One region of the Streptomyces sp. SID5643 genome, then DNA from elsewhere that is predicted to be linked to it. Evidence: riboswitches for the same ligand, from Rfam matches in the RefSeq annotation. Region 1 holds a riboswitch; the other holds the start of a gene.

The links. Region 1 has a riboswitch for thiamine pyrophosphate ahead of GTY56_RS28685 (thiamine ABC transporter substrate-binding protein). Riboswitches for the same ligand answer to the same signal wherever they lie in the genome.
Region 2: it holds a riboswitch for thiamine pyrophosphate, as region 1 does, so the genes downstream of both, thiO (glycine oxidase ThiO) here and GTY56_RS28685 (thiamine ABC transporter substrate-binding protein) in region 1, are expected to answer to the same signal.

What each region holds. Positions count from the first base shown of each region.
Region 1 is NZ_WWIC01000255.1:46,988-58,084, reverse strand. It holds gene GTY56_RS28695 (ABC transporter ATP-binding protein) at 1-447, opposite strand, end outside; gene GTY56_RS28690 (ABC transporter permease) at 447-2,111, opposite strand; gene GTY56_RS28685 (thiamine ABC transporter substrate-binding protein) at 2,087-3,124, opposite strand; TPP riboswitch at 3,249-3,355, opposite strand; gene rlmN (dual-specificity RNA methyltransferase RlmN) at 3,380-4,486, opposite strand; gene GTY56_RS28675 (hypothetical protein) at 4,651-5,553, opposite strand; gene GTY56_RS28670 (DUF6414 family protein) at 5,694-6,584, shown strand; gene GTY56_RS28665 (HD domain-containing protein) at 7,000-7,560, shown strand; gene GTY56_RS28660 (NUDIX hydrolase) at 7,548-8,018, opposite strand; gene GTY56_RS28655 (XRE family transcriptional regulator) at 8,047-8,778, opposite strand; gene GTY56_RS28650 (SCO3933 family regulatory protein) at 8,935-9,291, shown strand; gene GTY56_RS28645 (FtsK/SpoIIIE domain-containing protein) at 9,294-10,649, shown strand; gene GTY56_RS40110 (hypothetical protein) at 10,735-10,893, shown strand; gene GTY56_RS28640 (DUF2637 domain-containing protein) at 10,893-11,097, shown strand, end outside.
Region 2 is NZ_WWIC01000158.1:41,223-52,319, reverse strand. It holds gene GTY56_RS19080 (phytoene desaturase family protein) at 1-1,444, shown strand, start outside; gene GTY56_RS19075 (SCO2102 family sporulation regulator) at 1,501-2,448, opposite strand; gene metF (methylenetetrahydrofolate reductase [NAD(P)H]) at 2,505-3,428, opposite strand; gene thiE (thiamine phosphate synthase) at 3,535-4,209, opposite strand; gene GTY56_RS19060 (Rv2175c family DNA-binding protein) at 4,569-4,934, opposite strand; gene GTY56_RS19055 (FAD-dependent oxidoreductase) at 5,044-6,285, opposite strand; gene GTY56_RS19050 (avidin-fold protein) at 6,318-6,668, opposite strand; TPP riboswitch at 6,720-6,831, shown strand; gene thiO (glycine oxidase ThiO) at 6,829-8,001, shown strand; gene thiS (sulfur carrier protein ThiS) at 7,998-8,198, shown strand; gene GTY56_RS19035 (thiazole synthase) at 8,201-8,998, shown strand; gene pknB (Stk1 family PASTA domain-containing Ser/Thr kinase) at 9,092-11,029, shown strand; gene GTY56_RS19025 (deoxyribonuclease IV) at 11,088-11,097, shown strand, end outside.

The DNA of each region.
Region 1 (11,097 bases):
CGGCGCGAGGGCCCGGGCCAGCGCCACCCGCTGCTGCTCCCCGCCGGACAGCATCGCGACGGCCCGTCGGCCCGCGCCCGGCAGGCCCACCAGATCCAGCAACTCCTGCACTCGCTCGGCCTGTTGCCGCTTCGGCTCGCCGTGCATCCGCAGCCCGAAGGCGACGTTCCCGGCCACGTCCCGCTGCGGGAACAGCTGGTGGTCCTGGAACATCAGCCCGACGCCGCGCCGGTGCGCGGGCACACCTGCCTGGTCGCGGCCGTCGAGCACCACCTGCCCACGGTCCAGGGGTTGCAGCCCGGCCACCGCCCGCAGCAGGGTCGACTTGCCGCTGCCGCTGGGCCCGAGCACGCACACGATCTCGTGCTCGGCGACCTCCAGATCGACGGCGTCCAGCACCGCCCGCCCGCCGAAACGGACCGTCGCTCCCCGCAGAGCCAGCAGCATCAGAACTCCCCCGTCCGGTCCGTGCGAAGCCTCTCCAGCACCAGCAGGGCCACGGCGCACACCACCATCAGAATCGTCGAAAGGGCCATCGCCTGGCCGTAGTTGAGGTCACCGGGCCGCCCCAGCAGCCGGGCCACGGCCACCGGCAGCGTCGGGTTGTCGGGCCGTGCGATGAACACCGTCGCGCCGAATTCCCCGAGGGACACGGCGAAGGCGAACCCGGCCGCGATCAGCAGCGCCCGCCGCACCATCGGCAGGTCCACCTCCCGCCACACCCGCCACGGCGAGGCCCCCAGCACGGAGGCCGCCTCCCGCAACCGGACGTCCACGGCCCGCAGCACGGGCAGCATGGTCCGTACGACGAACGGCACCCCGACCAGGGCCTGCGCGAGCGGCACCAGGATCCAGGAGGACCTGAGGTCCAGCGGCGGCTCGTCGAGGGAGATCAGGAACCCGAAGCCGACGGTGACCGCGGACACCCCGAGCGGCAGCATCAGCAGCGCGTCGAAGCCGCGCACGAACCGCCCGGCGTCCCGGCGGGTGAGCGCGACCGCGGCGAGGCCGCCGATCACCACGGCGATGAGCGTGGCGGCGACGGCGTACGACAGGGAGTTGCCGACCGCCTCGATCGGCGGGACCAGGAAGACCCCGCCGTCCTCGCTGGTCAGCGCCCGGTAGTAGCCGAAGCCGGGCGCGCCCAATGACCGCTGCACCAGCACGGCGAGCGGCAGCACGAGCAGCACGGCGACGGTGACGAGCACCGCGCCCAGCAGCGCCCACTGCCCCGCGCCACGCGGCCTGCGCCCGGTCAGGGACGCGTCCACCAGCCGCAGCGCGGCCTCCCGCCGCCGCACGGTCCAGGTGTGCAGGGCGAGGATCGCACCTACGGCGACGAACTGGATGAGGGTCAGCACGGCCGCGGTCGACAGGTCGAAGATCTCCGAGGTCTGCCGGTAGATCTCCACCTCCAGGGTGGAGAAGGTGGGCCCGCCGAGGATCTGCACGACACCGAAGGAGGTGAAGGTGAACAGGAAGACCATCAGAGCGGCGGCGGCCACGGCCGGTCCGAGCGCGGGCAGCGTGACCTGCCGCCAGGCCTTCAGGGGCGACGCCCCGAGCATCCGCGCGGCCTCCTCCTGCCGCGGGTCGAGCTGCGCCCAGAGCCCGCCGACCGTCCGGACGACGACGGCGTAGTTGAAGAAGACGTGCGCGAGCAGGATCGCCCACACGGTGGTGTCCAGCCGCACACCCCACAGTTCGTCGAGCAGCCCGCCCCGCCCGACCAGCGCGAGGAACGCCGTACCGACGACGACCGTCGGCAGCACGAACGGCACGGTCACGACCGCCCGCAGGACCTGCTTGCCCGGGAAGTCGAACCGCGCGAAGACGTACGCGCCGGGGAGCGCGACGATCAGGGTGAGCGCGGTGGAGACGAGCGCCTGCCAGGTGGTGAACCACAGCACGTGCCGGACGTCCGACTGCGCCAGCACCTCCCCGATCCGCCCGAGGTGCCAGGTCCCGTCGGTCTTCAGTCCGCGCGCGACGATCGCGGCGACGGGGTAGGCGAAGAAGACCGCGAAGAACGCGACGGGCGCGGCCAGCAGGCCGAACCGCGCCGCCGCGCCCCGCTTGCGCGCGGCTACTTCAGTACGAGTGAGGTCCACGACTTGACCCACTGGTCACGGTGATCGGCGATCCTGGCCGGGGCCATGGTCTGCGGGTCCTTCGCCTGCGGCCCGTACTTCGCGAACTCCGGCGGCACCTGGGCGCCCCCGGTCACCGGGTACACGAACATGTTGAGCGGCATGTCCTCCTGGAACCTCTTGCTGATGAGGAAGTCGAGGAGCGCCTTGCCGCCCTTGGTGTTCTCGGCGTTGCTGAGCAGCCCCGCGTACTCGACCTGCCGGAAACAGGTGCCCTCGGCAACCCCGGTCGGGGCCGTGTCCGGCCTCGGGTCGGCGAAGACGACCTCGGCGGGCGGCGAGGAGGCGTACGACACGACGAGCGGCCGGTCGCCCTTGGCCTTCTTGCCCCCGGCCGAACCGGAGAACTCCTCGTTGTAGGCCTGCTCCCAGCCGTCGGCGACCTTCACGCCGTTGGCCTTGAGCTTCTTCCAGTAGCCCTCCCAGCCGGTGTCGCCGTACTTCGCGGCGGTGCCGAGCAGGAAGCCGAGCCCTGGTGAGGAGGAGGCGGCGTTCTCGGTCACGAGCAGGTTCTTGTACTGCGGCTTGATCAGGTCGTCGAAGCTCTTCGGCGGCTCCAGCTCGTGGTCGGCGAAGTACTTCTTGTCGTAGTTGACGCAGATGTCGCCGGTGTCGATGGGCGTGACGCGGTGCTTGTCCCGGTCGACGCGGTACGCCGCATCGATCCGCTCCGAGCCCTTCGCCTCGTACGACTGGAAGAGGCCGTTGTCGAGAGCGCGGGACAGCAGGGTGTTGTCGACGCCGAAGAAGACGTCGCCCTGCGGGTTGTCCTTGGTCAGGATGGCCTTGTTCACGGCCTGCCCGGCGTCGCCGTCCTTGAGGACCCGGACCTTGTACCCGGACTGCTTCTCGAAGGCGGCGATGACGTCCTTGGACGCGGCCCACGAGTCGTGGCTGACGAGCGTCACGGTCTTGGAGTCGCCGGACCCCTGGCCGCCGTCGGGCGACCCGCACGCGGCGAGCGTGCCGGCCATGCCGAGCCCGACGGCCGCCGCCGTCAGCCGCTTGATGTTGTTGCCCACTGGATTCCTCCTGGAGTGACCAGGAGAAGACGCGGCCCTGCCCGGGACTTCCGGGGTCCCGGGCAGGGCGCAACAGCTCGAGTGATGACCGATCTCCCTACCCAGAATGACCTGGGCCAGGTTCGGAGGGTCTGCGGCCGTGTGCCGCACTCTCAGCGCTGTGGCGCTCCCCTGTCGGAATATGCAGATGTTCCTACGGCGGTCAGACTACCGTTCGGTGGCAGCGAGCTGACCACACGCCCCGTCGATCTCCTGACCACGGGTGTCCCGGATCGTCACCGGCACACCATGGGCGGCGATGGCCTCCACGAAGGCCTTCTCGTCCTCGGGCCGCGAGGCCGTCCACTTCGACCCGGGCGTCGGGTTCAGCGGAATCAGGTTCACGTGCACGGGCTTGCCCTTGAGCAGCCGCCCGAGCCGGTCACCCCGCCAGGCCTGGTCGTTGATGTCCCGGATCAGGGCATACTCGATGGACAGTCGGCGCCCGGACTTGGCGCTGTACTCGAAGCCGGCGTCCAGCACCTCGCGCACCTTCCACCGCGTGTTCACGGGCACGAGGGTGTCGCGCAGCTCGTCGTCGGGTGCGTGCAGCGAGATCGCCAGACGGCACTTGAAGCCCTCGTCGGCGAACCGGTGGATGGCCGGGACGAGACCGACGGTGGAGACGGTGATGCCGCGCTGGGACAGGCCGAGACCATCGGGCTCGGGGTCGGTGAGCCGCCGGATGGATCCGATGACCCGGTTGTAGTTGGCGAGCGGCTCGCCCATCCCCATGAAGACGATGTTGCTGAGCCGCGCGGGACCGCCGGGGACCTCCCCGTCGCGCAGGGCCCGCATCCCGTCCACGATCTGATGGACGATCTCGGCGGTGGACAGATTCCGGTCGAGCCCCGCCTGACCGGTCGCGCAGAACGGACAGTTCATGCCGCACCCGGCCTGGGAGCTGATGCACATGGTCACCCGGTCCGGGTAGCGCATCAGCACGGACTCGACGAGCGTTCCGTCGAACAGCCGCCACAGCGTCTTGCGGGTGGTGCCCTGGTCGGTGGACAGATGCCGCACGACGGTCATCAGCTCGGGCAGCAGCGCCTCCTGCAGCCGCCCCCGGGCACCGGCCGGAATGTCGGTCCACTGCTCCGGATCATGCGCGTACCGCGCGAAGTAGTGCTGCGAGAGCTGCTTGGCACGAAACGGCTTCTCCCCGACAGCGGCCACGGCCTCCTTGCGCTCGGCAGGAGTGAGATCGGCAAGATGCCGCGGCGGCTTCTTGGCTCCGCGGGGGGCGACGAAAGTGAGTTCTCCGGGTGCAGGCATAACCCTTCCAGTGTGGCAGATCATCGCCAGGAGCCCAGGCCGGAGCGGGGTGGGGGTGGTCACCTCTGGGTGCCGTCTGTCAGCGTTGGCCGGCCTCGGACGGCCCAGGGACGGCCCAGGATCCCTGAGCGGTCACGATCAGCCCAATCATGCGAGGCCGGGCGTCATCCCCCGATGGCGCTCGCGGCCTGTTCCCCCAGTGCCAAGACCATGCCTCCCAGCGCAGAACCTGCAGCTGGTGCAATAGCTTCCATAAGTCGATCCGTCAGCCGACGAAGGCGTCCGCGATCGGGGGCCTCACCGCCGGCTTCCGCCTCAAGCTCTTGGGCGATCTGCTCGACCTCAATCTGCTGATCTTCTTCTAGGCCGTAAGAAGAGATTCCTTGGCGAGCGACCGCAGCGAAGTGCGCGACCCTGGCCAACACCTCGGGATCAATTCCCGAGGTATTATTCTGAGTAAAGTCGGACTGAGTTCCAACTACTACATTCTGCGAACCGTCGATCCTGACATTGAACGTCGGCCCACCACCAGGGGCTGGATTCAAAAATTCTGACACTGGCTTCCCGCTTTCTGCGCAATCCACACCCTTAGGCGTGAGAGACGGTCGAAAGATGTGATCCGATTGATCAACCTGTCCGCCTTGAATAAGCCCGGCCGTCGTCAGATAGGAAACCGCACGCAAAATTTCCTGACCACCGAACGATCGCCCCATATACAGAGCCCGCCCCGAGGATGCAAAGTCCTCTGTACTTTCAGGCCCGTCATCTTCAAGGTAGTAGTCGTACAACCAGCGAATTAGCTCAAGGCGTAGAGAAGCCATCCTGGCAGGGCCATTACTCCTCTTAGCGCGCAACTCGCTGACAAAACTGAGCCCATGTGCAGTGATTTTATAATCGTCGGCCACCGAAGCAAGTTCAATCAAGCCTGCTTGTTGGAGTCGACGTGCAGCAGCACCCCATTGACTGCGCTCGAAATCGGACCAAACGTCTACGGCCCTATCGAGATCGCGATCCGCTCTATCGTGCACGTACTCCAAGATTACGAGATCTTCATTCGCAAGGGACACGAACCGACTGTACCGCTCCTCCGCGTTCCGTGTGGACCCTGGGCGAAAGATCACCGCCATGAGACGCTTTGGCCAAAGCTTGACTCTGCATCAGCGCGTGTGCTTATGAGTATGGCTTACCACCCCACACAGGAGAGGGCATGCCCAACCACATCGGCAAGGCAAGCGTTCGTGAATATCTCTATGTCGACACTCCTCGAGTTCGGACACTTCTCGCTCAACTATCCTTTGGTCTGCCAGAAGAGAGAAAATCAGAGCGAACTCGGCAGTGGACTGCTTCGCTGACCGGCCTCGACGGCCCTCAGCACGACGAGGGCTCACGCGAGCAGGAGGTGCGATCCCTTGCCGATCTTCACGTCGCTATGCTTGAGGATGCGGCCGAATATGCCAAAATGCTATTGGACGTGAGTGATTTCTCCAAAAAACCGAAAAACTGGAATCGAGGACGCATTCATAAGGCGCTCAACCCTGGTTCGTTGATTAGAATCACCGCCCCGACATCCATCATCTATCCAGCCTCATTTGCGGCGTCAGCAACAGCCCTCGACTCCTTGAGCGATGATGACACCTTCTCCCAAGATGTAGGTAAGATCGTCAGAGCCATGTACGGTGAACATCTGACGCTCCGTATTTATCCCTGCGGTGAAGATGATTGGGAATACCAGTACTCAGGTGTGGTATCTGACCCTGGAGGGTACCTCTCCGGAGAAAAGTCGGTTCTATTCTCGCGGCTAGGGGCGGACCCCCAGATGTGGACGACCGTTGCGACAGTCAGCAGGATTCCGGATCGAGATCACACCCCGCCCACCGTTCGTCTCGAACAGGTAATGACGACGCTGCAGCAGGCGCTTGAGAATGAAGAAATGAGCCGCCGAGTCCTGGAAAAAATGATTCAGGAGTCGAGTCGAGCCATGGAGGGGATGGGGCTAAGCGAGGCCCCCACCTGGCCAGCAGTCTCTGTTATCCCCATTGCTGTCTATCGAGAAGTTTCACCCTCAGCTCTCCCTCCTGACTTGGACTCGGATGACTGACCAGGCAGGTTCCGCGCAAGGTCGGCGGAGCGGCTTTGGGCGGGAGCTGCTTTGGGGCGAGTGATCATGGCCCCGTAAGCTTCCGGCGAGTCGGGCAGTCTGTGGACCTGCCCGCTAAAGCACGACGTTGGGGCCATGATCTTAGAGGCTCGCCCCAAGGTGGCTGCCTAAAGCCGTGGAGCCGACCGCCCCAGCCACAGAGGGTGTCTCCCACCTCATGCCCGCAGCCGCCGAGCGCGCCGCCGGGCGCGGCTAGCCGGGGCGTAGACAGGAGGCAGGCCGCGCCGCAGAGGCGGCGCGCGCCCGCGCCGTGCGCGGGCACTTGATGAAGTAGGGAAAGTTGTACCGCACCCATGATCGCGTCGCTCGATCGTGGCCTGTCGGCTCACCGCTCGTCTCGGCTACCGTTCCTTGCATGCCTTCTGCACTGGACACGCCTCAGGGAGCGGCCGAACTCGCCGAGTCTCTGCTTCCCCAGCTCGGGAATCGCTGGCTGCACACTCAGGCTGTGGCCGCTCGGGCGCGTGAGGCTTCCGCGGCTGTGTCCGAGGCTGACCGGGATCTCCTCGTCGCCGCAGCGTGGCTGCATGACATCGGTTACGCCCCCGAGCTTCGCGAGACCGGGTTCCATCCCCTCGACGGTGCCCGTCACCTGGAAGCACTGGGTGCGCCGGCGCGTCTGGTGCGGCTGGTCGCTCACCACTCCGGGGCCGTGTACGAAGCAGAGCAGCGCGGTCTGTCGGCAGAGCTGGCCGTCTACGAGCGGGAAGACTCCCCCGTCCTGGACGCGCTGATCTTCGCCGACATGACGACCGGCCCCGCCGGACAGTCCTTCCCCTTCGACACGCGCATCGACGAGATCCTCGTCCGCTACGAGCCGGGCAGCGAGGTGCACAACGCGATCAGCAAGGCGCGTCCATACCTCCAGGCCGCCGTCGAGCGAACCCTCGACCGAATGGCCGCTCAGCCGATGTAGGGCTCGGTCCGGTCGGCCAGGCCGTGATCGATCCGCATGCGCATCGACGGGTGGATGTTCAGCTCGTCCAGCCTGCCCGGATCGACGAACGCCACTTCCTTGCTCTCGCTGCTCGTCCGCAGCTGGCCGCCGACGATGCGGGCGTGGAAGCAGATCGAGAACTGCTGGCGGACCTCGCCGTCGTCGTACGCCATGACGTGCCCAGGGTTCGTGTAGATACCGACCAGGCCGGTCACCTCGACGTCGAAGCCGGTCTCTTCCCTGGTCTCGCGTACAGCCGCGTCGGGCGCTGACTCGCCCAGGTCGATGCCGCCTCCGGGCAGGGCCCACAGATCGTTGTCTGTCTTGTGGATCAGCAGGACCTCACCGGCCTCGTTGCGGGCCACGGCGGTCACGGAGGGGACGAGGCTGTTCGCCTTCGGGGCGTTCGGATCGTTGAAGTAGTCGACGCGTGCCATGCGTTCAGCGTCGCACGTCGGGAGCCGGTTATGCCTTCCGGCCCTGGTCCCATGCGTAGTCGAAGCTGCGCATGTAGTGCCGGAACGTCCGTGCTCCCGGCAGGTACTTGAAGTGCATCACGGGGTTCTGTCCGGCGGGAGCTCCGAGCACGTGGGGGTTCACCAGCACGTCGTCGTCGAACCGGTAGATCGAGTTGTAGAGGATCGTGTCGTGCAGCCGGATCTCTACGCCGGGTGTCGACATGGCGGGCTGCAGGTACCGACGAGTTATCCGCGCTCGGGCCGCCAGGTCGTCGCCGATGCCCTCCTCCTCGCCACGCTGGCGCACGGCCTCGGAATCCGGGTCGCCCAGCAGGATGCGGACCTGGGCGCCGGCCTTCGCCTTCTCGGCCAACTGGTCCGGCAGGTCCGGGTGACTGTCGAAGAGGAACAGTCCCGCGTACACCAGGATGTCGACCTGGTCCGTCGCCTTCTCGATCAGGGAGGACCACAGCGGGGCAGGGACGGCACCGCGGTGCGGATAGTACGTGATCAGCTCCGACGCGCTCGCCTTCTCGGCCTGCTTCTCGACTGACGGCCACACGTAGACCTCGTCGACCCCCAGGAAGCTCGCGGCCTTCCAGCGGTGCCCCCGGTGCGGAGTCCGGTTGGTGGTGATCCAGCGCTCGACGCTCTTGGGATCGACTCCGACGTGCTCGGCGACGGACTGGATCGTCTCGCCCTTCGCCGAAATCGCAGCCCTCAGACGCTCGTTCGCCATGGTGTTCCCTCCTAGGGACCCGCAGGGACGTTTTGACGGTAACTCAGACGTCCCTAAACGTCCATACGGGCCGTGATGCGTCCACCCCCTGTCGCGGTCTCCTGATCTCACCGACGGGACGTCGGCCAAGAACTCACCGCAGCAGGAGACAAGACGATGCGTCAGATTCCCGTGGACACCTCCGCCGCGACCGTGATGGTCGCCAAGACCCCGCAGCCCAAGGTCAAGGACCGCCGTACCGGTGAGATCGCCATGGACGTCGAGTCCGGCGCGAAGCTGATGACGGTCGACGTGATGTTCGCCGCCAACGACGAGGTGGAGATCCTCTCCATCACCGTCCCCGAACCGGGCATCTCCGGTGAGCTGACCATGGGCACGCCGGTCGCGCTCACGGGCCTGATCGCACGGCCGTGGGAGAACGACTTCAACGGTCAGAAGCGGCACGGCATCGCCTTCCGCGCGGTCGCCGTCACCTCGCTGGCCGCCGCTGCCTCGAACTCGAAGGCGGCCTGACGATGACCGCCTTCACGGTCGCTCTGGTGCTGGTCGTCGCCGCTGCGGGTCTCCTGCGGTGGCGGCGCCCCGCCTGGTACTGGATGACCTTCGGCGTCACCCTCGCCTCGCTGCGGGTCCTGGTCCGCTATGCCTCCGTCATGGACGCCTGTGGCCTGACGGTCCCGCCCCCGCGCTGGCGCCTGGCTCTGGCCCGGATCGCCAACCGGCCCGTGCCGGACACCCGCCCGCCGCGCATCCTGCGCTTCCGGCCGACCCGTACCGGCCTGGTCCTGCGTCTGGGACTGCGCCCCGGTCAGGACGCCTTCGACGTCGCCGCCGCCTCGGACCGGCTGCGCCACTCCTTCTCCATGTACGGGGTCACCTCGCGTGAGGTGCGCTCGGGTGTCGTGGAAGTGCGGATGACCGGCTACGACGTCCTCAAGCGGGTGCAGATGCCCTCCAAAGTCGACACCCGCCCCATGCGGGTTCCCGTAGCCCTGCGCGAGGACGGCTCTGTGCACTACCGCGACTACCGTGCCGTTCCGCACGCCCTCACCCTCGGCGCCACCGAGTCGGGCAAGTCCGTCTACCAACGCAACCTGGTCGCCGGGCTCGCCCCGATGGACGTCGCCCTGGTCGGCATCGACTGCAAACAGGGGGTGGAGCTGTTCCCGCTGGCCCGCCGGTTCTCCGCCCTCGCCGACAACCCCGACACCGCCGCCGACCTCCTCGACGCGCTCGTGTCCCGCATGGAAGGCGTCTATCAACTCATCCGGGCTGAGCAGCGCATCACCTCCGGCGTGCCCGACGCCGAGATAGCCGCCGACGTCTGGGACCTGCCCGACGACATCCGCCCCGTCCCGGTCGTGGTCCTGGTCGACGAGGTCGCCGAACTCGCCCTGTTCGCCAGCAAGGAGGAGGAGAAGCGCCGCGACCGCATCATCACCGCACTGGTCCGCCTCGCCCAGCTCGGCCGTGCGGCCGGCATCTACCTGGAGATCTGCGGACAGCGCTTCGGCTCCGAACTCGGCAAGGGCATCACGATGCTCCGCGCCCAGCTCACCGGCCGCACCGCCCACCGCGTCAACGACGAAACAAGCGCCAACATGGCCTTCGGCGACATCTCCCCGGACGCCGTCCTAGCCGCCGTCCAGATCCCCGCCGAGACACGCGGGCTGGCCATCGCCGGGGACTCCACCGGAGGCTGGCACCGCATCCGCGCCCCGCACACATCGCTCCGCCAGGCCGTGAACACCTGCAACCGGTACGCCGACCGCACCCCGGCCCTGCCCGAACTGGCCCCCTTCCGGCCCGAGCTGGTCAGTTCCTCCGAGGTCCCGGCGCCGCTGTCCAAGACGGCTGCCGTCACGGCCTGAGTTCCCCCCGCCCAACGGTCGGTGCGACCGCCTTTCGCGCCAGGTCCCTACCCCTGCCATGTCTGATGAAGGGAGAACCCCCGCCATGTGCCCCGACTGCGAGGACTTCGCCCGCACGGTCCTGCTCCTGGGCCAGCTCGCCCTCTACGCCGACACGACCGGCGCTGACCTCGAATTCGTGGACGCCGTCAGCCCTTCCCTGGCCGCCTCACTCCCCGAACCGCCGACCGGGGAGGAGTCCTGATGGCCGCCCGTCACAGCCTGCGCGTCGACGCCGTCCTGGTCCAGGCCGTCATCGCCGGAGCCCTGTCCTTCGCCCACCTGCACGACCTGGCCGCCGCTGCCGGACAGGACGGCTGGAAGGCCTGGGCCTACCCGGTCAGCGTCGACCTGCTCCTGGTCGCCGCCTGGCGACGACTCCGCAGTGAGGGCCCGTCCCGGCTGGCCT
Region 2 (11,097 bases), on a different contig from region 1:
TGCCGCCCGGCTGGCCGTCGCGGGCCACCGGGTGGCGGTGTACGAGCGGACGGACACCTACGGCGGAGCGCTGCGCCGCTTCGAGCGCGACGGCTTCTCCTTCGACACCGGCCCCGCCCTGCTGCCGCTGCCCGCCGTCTACCGCGATCTGTTCGTGAAGACCGGCAAGGAGCCGCTGGAGTCCTGCGTCGAGCTCGTCCAGGTCGACCCGTCGTCCCGGCACATGTTCGCGGACGGCACCGAGGTGTCGCTGCCGAACGCCTCGCGCGCGGGCGTCGTCGCCGCTCTGGACGAAGGGCTCGGCGCGGGCGCCGGGAAGCGCTGGGGCGACTTCCTGGTCCGGGCCCGTGAGGCCTGGGACCGGACCCGCCGGCCGCTGCTGGAGGAGCCGCTCTGGCCGAACTGGCAGGTGCTGGCCGAGCGCGAGCCCTACCCGTCGGTGCCGCACAAGCGGCTGCTGCGCACCCGCCGGGCCCGCACCCTGGCCGAGGTCGGCGCCTGGGAGCTGCGCGACCCCCGGCTCGCGGCACTCCTGGAGAGCCACGCCCTCGGGTACGGCCTGGATCCCCGGGCCGCTCCCGCGAGTGCGGCCGTCCTGCCGTACATGGAGCACGCCTTCGGCACCTGGTACGTGCGCGGCGGCCTGCGCGAGCTGGCGCGGGCGGTGTACGAGCGGTGCCGGGCCCGCAGGGTCGAGTTCCATTTCGGCGCCGAGGTCACCGGGGTACTGGAGAAGGACGGCCGGGCGTCCGGGGTGGAACTCGCCGAGGGGTCGGTCGCGGAGGCGGACTTCGTGGTCGCCGGTGTCGCATCCGGCATCCTGGCCCGGCTGACTCCCGGCACCGTCCTGCGGGGCGAGAGCGAGGTCCCGCCGCAGCCCGCGGCGGCCGGCCGGCTGACCCTTCTTCTCGCGCTGCGCGGCCCCCGCCCCGCGGGCACGGCACACCGCACAGTGGTGCACGCCCCGGACCGCGAGGCCGAGCTGGAGGCCCTGTTCGGCACGGGCGCCGGACAGGGCCGTCCGACGGTCACGGTGCTACGGCCCGACGACCCCCGCCCGGCCCCGGCGGACCACGAGGCGGTCACCGTCACGACGGCGGTGCCCGCGCGGCCCGGCCGGCCTCACGGCGACCTCGTGGACCACATGATCACCGCCGCCGGACGCGCCGTACCCGGTCTGCGGGACCGCCTCCTCTGGCACGAGGCGCGCACCCCGGACGACACCGCGGACGAAACGGGTGCGGAGGGCGGGGCGGTACCGGTGCCGGCGCTGGCGGCGGCCGGCGGGCGGCTGCTGCACCCGTCCAACGGCACGCGGTTGCCCGGCCTGTTCACCGTGGGCGGCTGGGCCCACCCCGGCGGCGGACTGCCGCACGCGGGCATGTCGGGCGCGCTGGTCGCGGGACTGATCGTGGAGGGGCCGGAGTTCCGCGGCTCGCAGTGAAACGCGACGCCCGGCGGCACCGGGGCCTCACAAGACGCCCCGGCGGGATCTGAGCCTCAGAAACGGTACTGCTCGTCGAAGCCGTTGCCCTGCGGCTGCTGCCCGCCGCCCTGGTACGGGTACGGCTGCTCCGGCGGCAGCTCCTGCCCGTACTCGTCGGTGTTGCGCTGCTGCGGGACCCACACCCCGCCGGGCGGGGTCTCGCCGCCGTAGGTGCCGGCGTACTGCTGCCGGCCACTGGCGTCGTAGCCCTGCTGCTGACCGTAGTACTGCTGGTCGCCGTAGGTGCCGTCGTACGTGCCCTGGCCGTAGTTCGACGAGCCGATGTACGGGTCGGAGTAGGCGGCGTACTGCTGCTGGCCGGTGGCGTCGTAACCCTGCTGCTGACCGTAACCGGAGTAGTCGTGGGCGTAGGACTGGTCGGCGGCCTGGGCGGCGTACTGGTCGTGGCCCTGCTGCCCCGTGGCCTGGTACCCGCTGTCGTAGGTGCCGTAGGAGCCGGTGTCCTCCGGCATGGGCTGCGGCTCGTAGACGGCCGTGGTCTCGGCGGCCGTCGGCTGGTGGGCGGGGCGGGCGGGGGTGAAGACGTCGTCACGGTCGTAGTCGTCGTCCTGGCCGTAGGCGGCGGTGTCGCGGCGGTAGGCGCCCGCCTCGTCGTCGTAGCCGCCCTCGGCCTCCAGGCCGGAGACCTCCAGCGTCGGTTCCTGGCGGCCGCGCTCACCGCGGCGGCGCTTGCTGCCGCCCAGGGCGGGCGCGTTCACCGCCCAGCCGGCCGCGAAGCCGCTGCGGAACGACAGGGTGACGTAGGTCTGGCCGACCGCGAAGGCGGCAGCGCCGAGGCCGATCACGACGACCGACGGGATCAGGACGCCGACGACGACACCGAGGAACCCGACGAAGGCCAGAAGCCGCCAGCGCAGCCGCGCCTTGTACTGCAGCAGCACCTCACCCAGCAGCCACAGCGCGACGATGCCGAACGCGATGTAGAGGACCGTCCAGCCCATGTACGCCCCTCTCCCAGTGGCCGCTACGCAGTGTGTCGTATACCGGTGCGAACGGTCTAGGCCTGCGATGAATGGTGCAGGCCAAGGTTCTCGTAGATTTCCAGTGTCGCGGTGGAGTTGTTGAGCGTGATGAAGTGCAAGCCGGGCACCCCCTCGGCGAGCAGCTGCGCACAGAACTCCGTGGCGAATTCGATACCAATGGAGCGTACAGCGGCCGGATCGTCTTGTGCTGTGAGGATCCGCTCTTTCAGGGCGGCCGGGAACGCGGCGTTGGTGAGCGAGCCGATCCGCTCCAGCGTCTTCACGCTGGCGATCGGCATGACCTCGGGGATGATCGGGGTGTCGCAGCCGGCGGCCGAAACCCGGTCGCGCAGCCGGAGGTAGTCCTCCGGCTGGAAGAACATCTGCGTGATGGCGTAGTCCGCGCCCGCCCGGCACTTGTCGACGAAGTGGCGGACGTCGGTGTCCCAGTCGAGGGAGCGCGGGTGCATGGCCGGGAAGGCGGCGACACCCACGCAGAAGTCTCCGGACGCCTTGATCAGCTCGACGAGTTCGGCGGCGTAGGCGAGGCCGCGGGGGTGCGGCACCCAGTCGCCCATGGGGTCGCCGGGCGGGTCGCCGCGCAGGGCGAGCATGTTGCGGATCCCGGCGTCGGCGTACTGGCCGATGATGTTGCGCAGGTCGGCCACCGAGTGGTCGACCGCCGTGAGGTGGGCGATCGGGGTGAGGGTGGTGTCGGAGGCGATCGCCTCGGTCGCCTTGACCGTGCCCGCGCGGGTGGAACCGCCCGCGCCGTAGGTCACGGAGACGAAGTCGGGCGCCACCGCCTCGACCCGGCGCAGCGCGTTCCACAGGTTCCGCTCGCCCTTCGGGGTCTTGGGGGCGTAGAACTCGAACGAGTACGTCGTCTTGCCGTCCGCGAGCATGTCGCGGACGGTGCGGGCGTGGTCCGACCTGATGGATGCGGTGCCGAGGGCCATACGGGCAGGTTAGCCAGGGGAGGTCGGTCCCCCAACCGTGAGCCGCGTTTTGCCCGGATTGTCCACTTGTTGTCCATCCCTTGGACAACTGTCTCGCCCCGGCCTGTCAATCGGACACGCCCTGGACCTCCCGCAGCCGCTTCGCGAACCCGGCCGCTGCGGCCCCCGGGTCGTCGGCCTCGGTGATCGCCCGAACGACGACGACACGCCGGGCGCCCGCTTCCAGGACCTGGTCGAGGTTGCCGAGGTCGATGCCGCCGATGGCGAACCAGGGACGGTCGGTGCCGAGGGCGGCGGTGTACCGGACGAGGTCCAGGCCGGGCGCGTGACGGCCGGGCTTGGTGGGGGTCGGCCAGCACGGGCCGGTGCAGAAGTAGTCCACGCCCGGCTGGACGGCTGCCGCGGCGGCCTCGGACTCGGCGTGGGTGGAGCGGCCGATCACGACATCGTCGCCGAGGAGCGCGCGGGCCGCGGGGACCGGGAGGTCGCCTTGGCCGAGGTGCAGCACGTCGGAGCCGGCGGCGTGCGCGACGTCCGCCCGGTCGTTGACCGCGAGCAGCTTGCCGTGCCGGGCACAGGCGTCGGCGAAGACGGCCAGGTGCTCCAGCTCCTCAGCGGCCTCCATGCCCTTGTCCCGCAACTGCACGATGTCGACCCCGCCGGTCAGCACGGCGTCGAGGAACGCCCCCAGATCGCCCTGCCGCTTGCGCGCGTCGGTGCAGAGGTAGACCCGGGCGTCGGCGAGCCGGGCGCGGGCGGTGGCGGCGGCGGTGCCGGTCATGCGTGTCCCCCTGGGTGTGTCGTGGCGGTGCGGGCCGGTGGGCCCGTCCGTGCGTCGGCGGCGGGCGGGAACGCCCGCGCGGCTACCGGCGGCGGACGGGAGGGCCCGCGCGGGTACCGGCGGCGTGCGGCTCGGGAGCGCGCCCTGTCCCGCTGCGCACGCCTCGGGCACCCTACGCCTGCCCGCGGGTCCCGCCGCGTCCCGGTGGCCGCGCGCGGCCCCTGCGGGGAACACCGACCGGCCCGGCCGGGCGCGAACCACCCCGGGCCGTGGCCCCTCGGGTCACGGCCCCTCTTCGGGCGGCTGTTCAGGTCCGGCCCCGCTCGCGCGGCACCGGACGGTTGTCCGGTCGAGCCGGGTCAGACCGCGAGCGCCTGGGCGCGGCGCTTCACCTCCGTGCCGCGATTCTCGCTGAGCGCCTGTGCGGGGGTGCCGGGCAGGCTGGGGTCCGGGGTGAAGAGCCACTCCAGCATCTCTTCGTCCGTGAAGCCGTCGTCCCGCAGGAGCGTCAAGGTCCCGGACAGGCCCTTGACGACCTTGTCCCCGTCGATGAAGGCGGCGGGGACGTGCAGCGCGCGGTTCTCACCGCGGCGTACGGCGATGAGCTGGCCCTCCTTGACCAGCTGCCGCACACGCGTCACCTCGACGCCGAACTGTTCGGCGATGTCGGGGAGGGTGAGCCAGGCGGGGACGAGAGCATCGATCTTTGCGTCAATCTCGGTCACGGAAACCAGCCTGCCATCTGCCACTGACAGTCGGAAGTCGGCCCGGTCCACGCGGCGGCCCTGCCTGGCCCGGCAGGGCCGCCCGGACGGCTCCACGAGGGCCGTGGGCTCAGGCCGTCGCCGCCTTCATGGGCCTGGCCGGATCCGTCAGCAGCACCGGATTCATCGCGGTGCCCGACTCGATCAGGCGGCGGCCCTGCGCGAGGTCCCGGGGCCGGCCCACCGCCAGCAGCGCCACCAGCCGCTCACCGCGCAGCCAGCACACCGTCCAGGCCGGTCCGGCGGCGTCGCCCCGCCACAGGACGGTGTCCGCGGCCGCGTGGTGCCCGGCGTACTGGACGAACCGCCCGAACTGCTCGGACCAGAAGTACGGCACCGGGTCGTACACCGCCCGCGTCTCCCCCGTGGCCCGGCCGGCGATGTTCACGGCGACCGTGCGCGGCCCCTGGAGGGCGTTGTCCCAGTGGTGGACCAGCAGGCGCTCGCCGTAGCGCCCCGAGGGGAAGGAGGCGCAGTCGCCGACGGCGTACACGTCCGGCACGGACGTGCGCAGATGCTCGTCGGCCACGATCTCGCCGTGCGCGCCGAACTCGATGCCGGAGCCGGCCAGCCAGGCCGTCGCGGGGCGGGCGCCGATGCCGACGACGACCGCGCCCGCGGGCAGCCGCGAGCCGTCGTCCAGGAGGACCGCGCCCGGCTCGACGCGCTCCACGCGCGCGTGCGTCCGCAGGGTCACCCCGGCGTCGGCGTACCAGCCGGTCATCGGGGCGGCGACCTCGGCGGGCAGCGCTCCGGCGAGCGGCCGTTCCGCGGCCTCGACGACGGTCACGGCGCAGCCCGCCTCGCGGGCGGCCGTGGCGAACTCGGCGCCGATCCAGCCCGCTCCGACGACCACGATGTCGTGCTTGCGGGCCAGCACCGGCCGCAGCCGTTCGGCGTCGTCCAGGGTGCGCAGCAGATGCACGCCGGGCACGCCCTCGGCGCCGGGCAGCCGGACCGGTTCGGCGCCGGTCGCGACGACCAGGACGTCGTAGGGCACGGGCCCGTCCTCGGTGTCGAGTTCATGGTCGGCGGGGCGCAGGCCCAGCACCTCGCAGCCGAGCCGCACTTCGACGCCGAGGGCTTCGAAGTCGACGTCGAAGGCGGAACCCTCGGCCCTGCCGAGCAGGACGGCCTTGGACAACGGGGGCCGGTCGTAGGGCTGGTGGGGCTCGGCGCCGAGCAGGATCACGTCACCGGTGAAGCCCCGCTCGCGCAGGGCGACGGCGGTCTGCACCCCGGCCATCCCCGCACCCGCCACGACGACGCGCCGCGGCGCGGACGAACCTGGTTCCTGCGTCTGCTCGCTCACCTGATCACCATAGACACCTGACACATTGTCAGTCAGTGCTCATGCGCCGTGACCTGCTCCACAACGCTCGTGCCGTGACCCTGCCCGGACTCCCACTCCCAGGTCTCCTCCAGCCGCACCCGCCCGTCGGACAGCTCCACGACCGCCGACACGCAGTGCCCCGAGGACGTGGTCCCGTCCCGCTTGAGCTGGACGTACCGGAAGTCCAGCCGGTCCCCTTCCCGGGTACCCACGAGACGGCCGCGTACGACGTCGCCGCCCGCGTACTCGGCCCAGATCTCGCCCTCCCGCTCGTGGTACGTGAACCGGGTGCGGGTGCCCACCTGGCCCGGTGCCTGGTCGGCGACCGGGGCGAGGACGAGACCGTCGAGGGACCGGGCCATGGGTGAGGCTCCCTTACTGCGGGACAGGGCATCGGGCTAGGGTGGCCAAGGTAAAGCACTCGCGGGAGCCCGGACGCACCGGGCTGAGAGGGAGGCTGGCGGCCTCCGACCGTACGAACCTGATCCGGGTCATGCCGGCGAAGGGAGGGGCTGGACGCCCATGTCGCCTACGTCCACATCGTCCGACGTCCTGGTCATCGGGGGCGGGATCATCGGCCTGGTCACGGCCTGGCGGGCCGCGCAGCGCGGGTTCGCCACGGCCGTCGTCGACCCCGAGCCGGGCGGCGGGGCCGCACAGGTCGCGGCCGGCATGCTGGCCGCCGTCACGGAACTGCACTACGGCGAGCAGACCCTGCTCGGCCTGAACCTCGCCTCCGCCCGGCGCTACCCGGACTTCGCCGCCGAGCTCACCGAGCTGACCGGCCGGGACCTCGGCTACCGCCGCTGCGGCACGCTCGCCGTCGCCCTGGACGCCGACGACCGGGCCCACCTGCGCGAACTGCACGCCCTGCAACAGCAGTCGGGCCTGGAATCGCAGTGGCTGTCCGGGCGCGAGTGCCGGCGTCTGGAGCCGATGCTCGCGCCGGGCGTGCGCGGCGGGCTGCGGGTCGACGGCGACCACCAGATCGACCCGCGGCGGCTGGCCGGCGCCCTGGTCGCCGCCTGTGAGCGGGCGGGCGTGGTCCTCCACCGGACGTGGGCGGAGCGGCTGACCGTCGTACGGGACCGGGCCGCGGGTGCCGTCCTGGCCGACGGGACCGAAGCGGCCGCCGGGCAGGTGGTGCTGGCGGGAGGGAGCCTCAGCGGGCGGCTCGCCGGGGTCCCGGACGACGTGCTGCCTCCCGTGCGGCCGGTGAAGGGGCAGGTCCTGCGGCTGACCATGCCGCTGCGGCACGGGCCGTTCCTGAGCCGGACCGTGCGCGCGGTGGTGCGCGGCAGCCACGTCTACCTGGTGCCGCGCGAGAGCGGCGAACTCGTCGTCGGGGCCACGAGCGAGGAGCTGGGCTGGGACACCACCGTGACCGCGGGCGGCGTGTACGAGCTGCTGCGCGACGCGCACGAGCTGGTCCCGGGCATCACCGAGCTGCCGCTCACGGAGACCCGGGCCGGGCTGCGACCCGGCTCCCCCGACAACGCGCCCCTGCTCGGCCCGACGGGTCTGGAGGGTCTGCTGCTGGCCACCGGGCACTACCGCAACGGCGTCCTGCTCACGCCGGTGACCGGCGACGCCCTGGCGCACGCCCTGGCCACGGGTGAACTCCCGGATGAGGCCCGGCCCTTCAGCCCGAAGCGCTTCAGCACCGCCACCGCACTCACGGAGCAGCCCGCATGAACATCTCCGTCAACGGCGAGTCCCGGGACGTCCGGCCCGGCACCGCTCTCGACACCGTCGTGAGGTCGCTCACCGCCTCGCCGTCGGGCGTGGCCGCCGCCCTCAACGAAACCGTCGTCCCGCGCACGCAGTGGCCCGCCACGCCCCTCTCCGAGGGAGACCGGGTGGAAGTCCTCACGGCCGTCCAAGGAGGCTGACCATGGCCGACGATCCGTTCGTCCTCGGTGGTACGTCGTTCACGTCCCGTCTGATCATGGGCACGGGCGGAGCGCCCAGCCTGGAGGTGCTGGAGCGGTCGCTCGTCGCCTCGGGGACGGAGCTGACGACCGTCGCGATGCGCCGGGTGAACGCCTCGGTGCACGGTTCGGTGCTCTCCGTCCTGGACAGGCTCGGCATCCGGGTGCTGCCCAACACGGCCGGCTGCTTCACGGCCGGCGAGGCCGTCCTCACGGCCCGCCTCGCGCGCGAGGCCCTCGGCACCGACCTGGTCAAACTGGAGGTCATCGCCGACGAGCGCACGCTGCTGCCGGACCCGATCGAGACGCTGGAGGCGGCCGAGACGCTGGTCGACGACGGGTTCACGGTGCTGCCGTACACCAACGACGACCCCGTGCTGGCGCGGAAGCTTCAGGACGCGGGCTGCGCGGCGATCATGCCGCTGGGCTCGCCGATCGGCTCCGGTCTCGGGATCCGCAACCCGCACAACTTCCAGCTGATCGTGGAGCACGCGCACGTGCCGGTGATCCTGGACGCCGGTGCCGGTACGGCCTCGGACGCGGCGCTGGCGATGGAGCTGGGGTGCGCGGGTGTGATGCTCGCCTCGGCGGTGACGCGGGCGCAGGAGCCCGTGCTGATGGCCGACGCCATGCGGCACGCGGTGGAGGCGGGGCGGCTGGCGTACCGGGCCGGGCGGATCCCCCGGCGGCATTTCGCGCAGGCGTCGTCACCGGCGGAGGGAATGGCCGCCCTGGACCCGGAACGGCCCGCTTTCCAGTAGGGGCTTGTCCACACGTCACAGGTCGGCTGCAGTCGCGCCCCGGAACCGGGCGGGGCGGGAGAGCTGTCGGTGCCGGCTCGTACACTCGCCTGCGTGGACACGACCCTTCAGGACCCCTTGGTCGGGCAGGTGCTCGACGGCCGGTATCGCATCGACGCGCGGATCGCGGTCGGCGGGATGGCCACGGTCTACCGGGCCGTGGACACCCGGCTCGACCGGATCCTCGCGGTCAAGGTGATGCACCCCGCGCTCGCGGTCGACGCCTCGTTCGTCGAGCGGTTCATCCGCGAGGCGAAGTCGGTGGCCCGGCTGGCCCATCCGAACGTGGTGCAGGTCTTCGACCAGGGCACCGACGGCTCGTACGTGTACCTGGCGATGGAGTACGTGGCGGGCTGCACCCTGCGCGACGTGCTGCGCGAGCGCGGGGCCCTGCAACCGCGCGCCGCCCTGGACATCCTGGAGCCGGTGCTGGCCGCGCTGGGCGCCGCCCACCGCGCCGGTTTCGTGCACCGCGACATGAAGCCCGAGAACGTCCTCATAGGGGACGACGGCCGGGTGAAGGTCGCCGACTTCGGGCTCGTCCGGGCCGTGGACACGGTGACGAACACCACCGGCACCGTCCTCGGCACGGTCTCGTACCTCGCGCCGGAGCAGATAGAGGACGGCACCGCCGATCCCCGCGTCGACGTGTACGCGTGCGGTGTGATGCTGTACGAGATGCTGACGGGCGACAAGCCGCACGACGGGGACTCCCCCGCCGTGATCCTCTACAAGCACCTCCACGAGGACGTGCCCCCGCCCTCGGCCGCCGTGCCCGGTATGGCGTACGAGCTCGACGAGCTGGTGGCCTCGGCGACGGCCCGCACCCCGCAGATCCGTCCGCACGACGCGGTGGCGCTGCTCGCGCAGGTCCGCGACGGACGCGGCCGGCTGAGCGAGGAGCAGCTGGACGCCGTGCCGCCGCAGGCGCTCGCGGTGGACCACGACAACGGCGACGACCGGACGACCGTGATCCCGCGCGCCCTGACCACACCGCGCCCGCTGCCGGTGAACGAGGACGACGAGGCCTCCGGAGCCGGCCTCGACCGCACCAGCCGCTTCGCGTCCCCGCCGCCGCCCCCGCCGTCCCGGCGCCGCCCGGGATCCCGGCGCGGACCGGCGGCGATCGTCGTCGCCGTGCTGCTCGTGCTGGGCATCGGCGCGGGCGTCTGGTACATCAACTCCGGCCAGTTCACCGAGGTCCCGCCGCTGCTGGCGAAGACGCAGGAGCAGGCCGAGGACCGGCTGCGGGACGCCGGTCTCGAACTCGGCAAGGTCGAGCACGCCTACAGCGACACCGTGGAGCGCGGCCGGATCATCAGCAGCGACCCGGAGGCCGGGGAGCGCATCCGCGGCAACGCCTCGGTGAGCGTCACCGTCTCCGACGGTCCCGAGACCGTGCGGGTGCCCGCTCTGGCGGGCCAGAAGCTGGACCGGGCGCGGGCCCGGCTGAAGGAGGGCGGGCTGGAGCCGGGCATGGTCACGCGGGAGTTCAGTGAGGACGTACCGCGTGGCTCGGTGGTCTCCGCGCGGCCGGCCGACGGCACGAAGGTGCGCTCGGGCACGGCCGTCGCGCTGGTCGTCAGCAAGGGCAGCCCCATCGACATCCCCGACGTCACCGGCTCGGACGAGGCCGACGCCAGGTCCGAGCTGGCCGAGGCCGGCCTCAAGGTGAAGATCGCCACCGAGCGGGTCAACTCCTCCGAGTACGACAAGGGCCAGGTCGTCCGGCAGACGCCGGCGTCCGGCGGCACGGCGGCCGAGGGCGACACCGTGACGCTGACGCTGTCGAAGGGCCCGGAGATGATCGAGGTCCCGGACGTGGTCGGCGACAGCGTCGACGACGCCACGCGGGCGCTGGAGGGCGCCGGATTCCAGGTCGACGAGGACCGCGGTCTGCTCGGCCTGTTCGGAGACGAGGTCAAGAGCCAGTCCGTCGAGGGCGGTCGGACCGCGCCCAAGGGTTCGACGATCACCATCACGATCAGATGACGACGGCGGGCGGGAGCCCGTGGACGGGACGGGGCCGGACGCATGACACCCTGAACGGGTGAACAGTC